DNA from 3 places in the Psychrobacillus psychrodurans genome. Region 2 is predicted to be linked to each of the others. Evidence: riboswitches for the same ligand, from Rfam matches in the RefSeq annotation. Region 2 holds a riboswitch; each other region holds the start of a gene.

Region 1 (2,205 bases), 1.8 Mb from region 2:
GTACTGCGTAGTCTCTTGCTGCCTGTGCGATTCCGAGATAGGTCGCTGGTATATGTAATAGCCACCCATTAATCTTTCCACCACTTGCGAACTCGGGGAGCTCTACTAGATTTGACTCATGAACGATTACGTTATTCAATACTAAGTCATTACTACTCGTTCCTCGCATGGATACAACATCCCAGGTTTCTTCAATGGAAAGGCCAGCTGTATTGCGAGGAATAAGGAAGAAACCAACTTTTTCTTTTTCCTCAATCCATGCAGATGTTAAAAAGTAGGATAGTACAGGGGATGCGGTCGTGAATATTTTACGTCCATTTAGTACCCAAGAATCTCCTTTTCTTATGGCTATAGTTCCAGGCCTACCCCCACGCGTTGGGCTTCCAGTTTGAGCTTCACTGACAGAACGATTTATGAGTGCGCCATTTAATACTTCTGCTGCAAAAAAGTCGAGTTTCTCTTTTTTCCAAAGTTTGTTTTCAAATAGTTCACCAACAACACCTAAGCTCCAACCTACTGATAGGGCTGTGTTGGCATCAAAGCTAGCAAGTGTTTCTTGTAAAAGAACCATATCGTATACAGAAAATCCATTACCACCATACGATTCGGGTAGTGTAAGGCTTGCATATCCGATATTGATCAAATCATCCACGTTTTCTTTTGGAAAAATAGATTGTTCATCAATTTCGGCGGATTTACTTTTAAATTTTTCTTCTAACTCATATAACTGATTGATCCAATACTGCTGTTTTTCCGTTTTGATGTACAAGTTATTCACAGTTGTCGTCTCCTTTTGATTTTAATTATTCCTATGTGTTAAGTTGGTTTTAAATGCAAATAAAAAACCCTTTTGAAAATCAAAAGAGTAAGTAATTTTATGTACACTTATCTCTCAAGTTTCTTGCTGGAAGTAGCACCATACCATAGAAGTGGCGGTTGCTGAAGCATCATCGGACCAGTCCCTCAGCTTCTCTTAATAAGTAGTATGGAGTTGTGGGAATAATCGTACTACTTAATCTGCAAGAAGTCAATAGTAATTCTTATCGATTTAGTATGAATTAAGTGTTTGATTCTATTTTAGGGGTTTTTGAACTGTCATTCAGGGTATAAACAATAGTGTAGATATAAGTAGAGGAGGAGTTTGTTTGGATAAGAAAGTAACTGGAAATAGCAAAGATGAACAATTAGAAAAATTCCGTGTGGACGATCAAGGACAAGCATTGACTACGAATCAAGGACTAAAAATATCTGAAGATGAATTTTCTCTAAAAGCAGGAGAACGAGGTCCTACTTTGATAGAAGATTTCCATTTTCGTGAAAAAATGACGCATTTTGATCATGAGCGCATACCAGAAAGAGTAGTACATGCTAGAGGTTATGCAGCTCATGGGGAATTCGAATTATACGAATCAGCAAGTGAATTTACGAAGGCAAAGTTCTTACAAACACCTGGCACAAAGACTCCAGTGTTTGTAAGGTTTTCTACTGTGGCAGGTTCACGTGGATCTGGTGAATTAGCTCGCGATGCTAGAGGATTCGCTACTAAGTTTTATACGGAAGAAGGAAATTATGATTTAGTAGCAAATAATATTCCTGTCTTTTTCATTCAAGATGCTATTAAATTTCCAGACCTGGTGCATGCTATAAAGCCAGAGCCACACAATGAAATTCCGCAGGCTGCGACTGCACATGATACGTTTTGGGATTTTGTTGCTAACAATCAGGAGACGGCACATATGATCATGTGGACAATGTCAGATAGGGCTATACCACGTAGCTTTCGTATGATGGAAGGGTTCGGTGTAAATACATTTCGTTTCATTAACGAGGCAGGTAAATCCCATTTTGTAAAATTTCATTGGAAACCACTACTTGGTACCCATTCAGTTGTATGGGATGAAGCACAAAAGATAAATGGGAAAGATCCGGATTTCCATCGTCGTGACCTATATGATGCGATTGATAATGGGGATTATCCTGAGTATGAATTTGGAGTCCAACTTATCGCAGAGGAAGACGAATTTAAATTTGATTTTGATATTTTGGATCCTACTAAACTATGGCCAGAGGAAGAGATACCAGTAAAAATTTTAGGGAAGATGACATTAAATCGTAACGTAGATAATGTATTTGCTGAAACTGAGCAAGTTGCGTTCCATCCAGGAAGTGTTGTACCAGGAATAGATTTCTCAAATGATCCACTAC
Region 2 (2,205 bases):
CATAGCTACACCAACTTTGTAAAGTTATTCCCATTCATATGGTGTTTCTTGGTAAACATAATAATTCAACCAATTGGAAAATAGCAAATGTGTATGTGACCGCCATGAGTTCATTGGCTTTTGTGTTGGATCATTGTTTGGAAAATAATTTTCTGGAACATCAATCTCCACACCTTTTGCTATATCTCTTTGGTATTCATCTGCAAGTGTTGTTGCATCATACTCTAAGTGACCAGTAATCATAATATGCTTTTTATCTTTAGATATTACTAGGAAAACACCTGCATCTTCCGAATTGGAAAGCAATATCAGTCGAGGGTCTTGTTTAATCTCGTCGTATAACACAGCAGTGTAACGAGATACAGGTGCATAAAATTCATCATTAAATCCTCGTACTAATTGAATGGTTGGATCGGATAACCGATGACTAAATACACCAAAACATTTTTTGGGCAGGTCGAATTTACCAATACTATAATGATGATAAAGCGCTGCCTGCGCTCCCCAACAAATATGAAGAACAGAGGTCACATGCGTTTTGGACCATTCCATTATTTCAGTCATTTCTGGCCAATAATTAACATCCTCGAATGATAAATGCTCAATTGGAGCACCTGTAATAATCATTCCATCAAATTTTCTGTGTTTGATATCCTCAAAAGTAGTATAGAAAGTATCTAAATGAGTTTTACTAACATTTTTGGAATCATGTGTTGCCATATGTAAAAATGTCACATTTACTTGGAGGGATGTATTCCCTAATAATCGTAACAATTGAAGTTCGGTTTTCTCCTTTTCAGGCATAAGGTTCAAAATAATTATGTTTAATGGACGTATATCTTGAGTTATTGCTCGGTCGGTATCCATGATAAATATTTTCTCTTTTTTAAGAAGTTCAGCTGCAGGTAATTGTTTAGGTATATTTATCGGCAAAATAGTACTCCCCCTTAAATTTAAAAACCCTCTTTCCTTTATATAAGAAAAGAGGGTGAACGTTTTGCTCTCGATTCTTATCTTTCAAGAAATTATATCTTGTAGGAGTTAGCACCTTTCTGATAAATCAGAGGTTGCTGAAGCTTCAACGGGCCATGTCCCTCTGCTTCTCTTGATAAGAGTTATTAAATTATATTGTTCTTTATTAAAGAATATTAACATGTGTTTTCCAATAATTCAACTTCTTTTAAACTTTGAAACGATTCACTGCTTCCGCAAGTTTATCACTAAGATCTGTTAATGTCTCAGATGCTGTAGCTACCGATTGAATTGCTCGTAACTGCTCATCAGATGACGCACTCACTTCTTCACATGCAGCTGCAGTTTGTTCTGAAGTTGCGGCCATCACTTGAATAGTATCTACTACCTGATCTTTATAGTTGGAAACTTGTTCAATTTCTGCTGAAACTGCATCAATAGATGTTTGTAAACTATTCATCAATATTGATATTTCACTAAATGTTAACTCTGTATCAGTTACAACAGAACCCTGTTCACGGAATGTTTTGATGGTGTCTGTCATTTGTTCCCCTACAATATGGGATTCACTTTGTAGCTCCGTAATAGTTTGTTTTACTTCCTCTGTGGCTTTAGCAGATTGCTCTGCAAGCTTTCGCACCTCATCCGCAACGACCGCAAATCCCTTTCCATGCTCACCTGCACGGGCCGCTTCGATACTTGCATTCAATGCGAGGAGATTCGTTTGTGATGAGATTTCCATAATGGTTTCCATAACACTGCCAATCGCTTTTACTCTAACTTCTAAAGTTGTAAACAATGTAGACATGGAGGTAAGATTAGACTCCCAGTTTTGGAAAGAAGTTTTCAATTCACTCATTTGGTTTTGACCATTTGTATTCATTAAATTTGCTTTAGTAGCTATATCAGTCATCGTTATTGATTTTTCGTTAATGAGATTGATTTGCTCGCTTAAGTGTACGGAACTCTCGGTTACTTCACCAGCATCTTCTGCTGATTTAGATGCACCTTCTGCAATTTCACTAACTGCTAATGACACTTGTTCCGCTGAAGCATTTGTTTCTTCAGCTACAGCACTTAAATTTTCAGAATTTGACTGCACATTATTTGCGGACTCTTTTACAACCTGAATAATTTCATTCATACTGCTAGTCATTTTGTTAAAGTTTGTAGCAAGTTGACCAATTTCGTCCTTAGACCTTATATTCGCTTGTACAGTTAAATCTCCATCAG
Region 3 (2,205 bases), 1.5 Mb from region 2:
TAGTTTTTCCGAACCTTCCATGAATGTAGTCGTGTCAAGGTGACGAGGAGTGTCTAGCTCAACAATAATCGTCCTTTCTGTTTTTGCTTTTTCATGGAGAGCCAGTGTGTTAGTCGGCTTGGCGTCTTGAATAATAATCGGCTTTCTGTTTTCAACAACCTTACTCGTAATCGGTGCTAAATGACCAATATGTTTTTTTACTGCTTCGATATGCTTTGGTGTCGTCCCGCAGCAACCTCCTATTAGTCGTACTCCAGCATCCCTAAGATATAACGCCGCTTTTCCAAAATATTCAGCATCGGACTCATAGACAATTCGCCCTTCATCTATATCCAGTAAACTCGCATTTGGATAAGCAGAGAGAAAAGCCTTATTCGGAAGGTTTACTCCTTCAAATGCTTGAATTGTATGATGGGGACCTAGTCGACAGTTGACTCCAACTATGTTCGCCCCAATTGCTTCAAGCTGAAGTAGAGCATCATTAAGTGGTAAGCCATTTTGAAGAATACCGGGCTCATGCATGGATACTTGGGCTATAATTGGTATATCAGTTAAGGTACGAAGATAAGTCACAGTAGTCTTTAATTCTTCCAAGTCATAATAGGTTTCGAGTAATAAACCATCTGGATCTCCCGCTAACAGTTGGATGGCTTGCTGATCAAGTGAATGGATAATCTCATCGAGAGTGGCATCACTTTTCCGAATTCCTCGAATGCCCCCAATCGTACCGAGGACAAATTGGTTGCCCGGTGCAGCAGCTCTTTTAGCAATTTGGATAGCCGCTTCATTTATTTCTTTCAGTTGGTTTTCTAGCCCGTAACGCGCCAATTTAATGGCATTCGCTCCATACGTATTCGTTTGAATAATATCTGCTCCGGCCTCAATATAATCCTGATGTATCTTCTCAATAATTTCCGGCTTTTGAATGTTTAATTCCTCATTGCAATAGTCAATTCCGTACGAATAAAGTAGCGTACCCATTGCCCCATCCGCTGTCAGTATAGACGACTGTAATTTCTCTAATAACCTCATTTGTATCCATCCTCTCCATATAAAAAAGCCTTCCATGAAAAGAAGGCTTTACGAGTATGCTAGATACCACCTTCTCATCTTTCAGACTTTGTAAAGTCTGCTGGATTTAGCACCTGACCAATTAATTGGCTGGTTGCTGAAGCTTCGTAGGGCCAGTCCCTCGGCTTCTCTTGATAAGAATTTCATTATTCAATTTTTTAATTAAACATATCGTACCTTTATTCCACTAAAGCGTCAAGATGTGTTTTGAATTTTCTATACACTTCGCTAAGTGTTTATTTATCCTATTTAAGTGATTTTCTTCTTCATTCTAGCGATTCTTCGCTTCATTCTAGTGATTCTCCACTACATTCTAGCGATTCTCCACTACATTCTAGCGATTCTCCACTACATTCTAGCGATTCTCCACTACATTCTAGCGATTCTCCACTACATTCTAGCGATTCTCCACTACATTCTAGCGATTCTCCACTACATTCTAGCGATTCTCCGCTTCATTCTAGCGATTCTCCACTACATTCTAGTGATTCTCCGCTACATTCTAGCGATTCTCTCTTTTTCTATCTTTTTCAGTATATGCACAGGTTCTTTACCATATCCATTTATACTTAGTGTTTCTGGATGTTCCTATCTTGGTTAAATTCATTGATTGCAAGATTCTGTGCGCGATATATTTTGATTCTAAATGTAGAAAGTCTCTACATTGTTTATTAGTTATAGTATCGCTAATCAGCATAAACCAATCCCTTATGGCCCTTTCATGTCCGAGCTTATCAAAATAACCACAACGAGGACAAGTCCAGCCATTTTTTCTTTTTTCCATTCCATGAAAATTACAGCTTTCACACTGGACACCGCTTCTTAAATTTTCAGGATTAATACCCCAGCGTGTGCACATTGGAAAAGGAATATAAGTTTGTTGACCTACTTTTATTTGATTTTCAAATTTTTTCATTTTTTCAGAATCAAAATATACATTTTCGCGGGGAAGATTACGTAAATATACTGGGATGGTTTGCGGGAGAATAGCACTAAGTTTTTTCGGTGGTTCAATTACTCTCACTTTTGGATTGCTAAGAACAATAACACCGTATATTGGGATTGTCAGCCCATGATTCCCCAGCCATTCTTGTAGTAATTGAATATTTCGCGATAACTGAATTTCTGGGCTTT

Evidence for each region. Region 2 has a riboswitch for S-adenosylmethionine ahead of metA (homoserine O-acetyltransferase MetA). Riboswitches for the same ligand answer to the same signal wherever they lie in the genome.
Region 1: another riboswitch for S-adenosylmethionine. It lies ahead of ACQCPR_RS18290 (acyl-CoA dehydrogenase family protein); the one in region 2 lies ahead of metA (homoserine O-acetyltransferase MetA).
Region 3: another riboswitch for S-adenosylmethionine. It lies ahead of ACQCPR_RS16355 (bifunctional homocysteine S-methyltransferase/methylenetetrahydrofolate reductase); the one in region 2 lies ahead of metA (homoserine O-acetyltransferase MetA).

The regions. Positions count from the first base shown of each region.
Region 1 is NZ_CP189791.1:3,697,027-3,699,231, reverse strand. Features, by position in the region: gene ACQCPR_RS18290 (acyl-CoA dehydrogenase family protein) at 1-778, opposite strand, end outside; SAM riboswitch class I at 883-983, opposite strand; gene ACQCPR_RS18285 (catalase) at 1,146-2,205, shown strand, end outside.
Region 2 is NZ_CP189791.1:1,868,683-1,870,887, reverse strand. Features, by position in the region: gene ACQCPR_RS08840 (hypothetical protein) at 1-3, opposite strand, end outside; gene metA (homoserine O-acetyltransferase MetA) at 25-933, opposite strand; SAM riboswitch class I at 1,008-1,115, opposite strand; gene ACQCPR_RS08830 (methyl-accepting chemotaxis protein) at 1,181-2,205, opposite strand, start outside.
Region 3 is NZ_CP189791.1:3,318,843-3,321,047, forward strand. Features, by position in the region: gene ACQCPR_RS16355 (bifunctional homocysteine S-methyltransferase/methylenetetrahydrofolate reductase) at 1-1,032, opposite strand, end outside; SAM riboswitch class I at 1,104-1,212, opposite strand; gene ACQCPR_RS16360 (NERD domain-containing protein) at 1,622-2,205, opposite strand, start outside.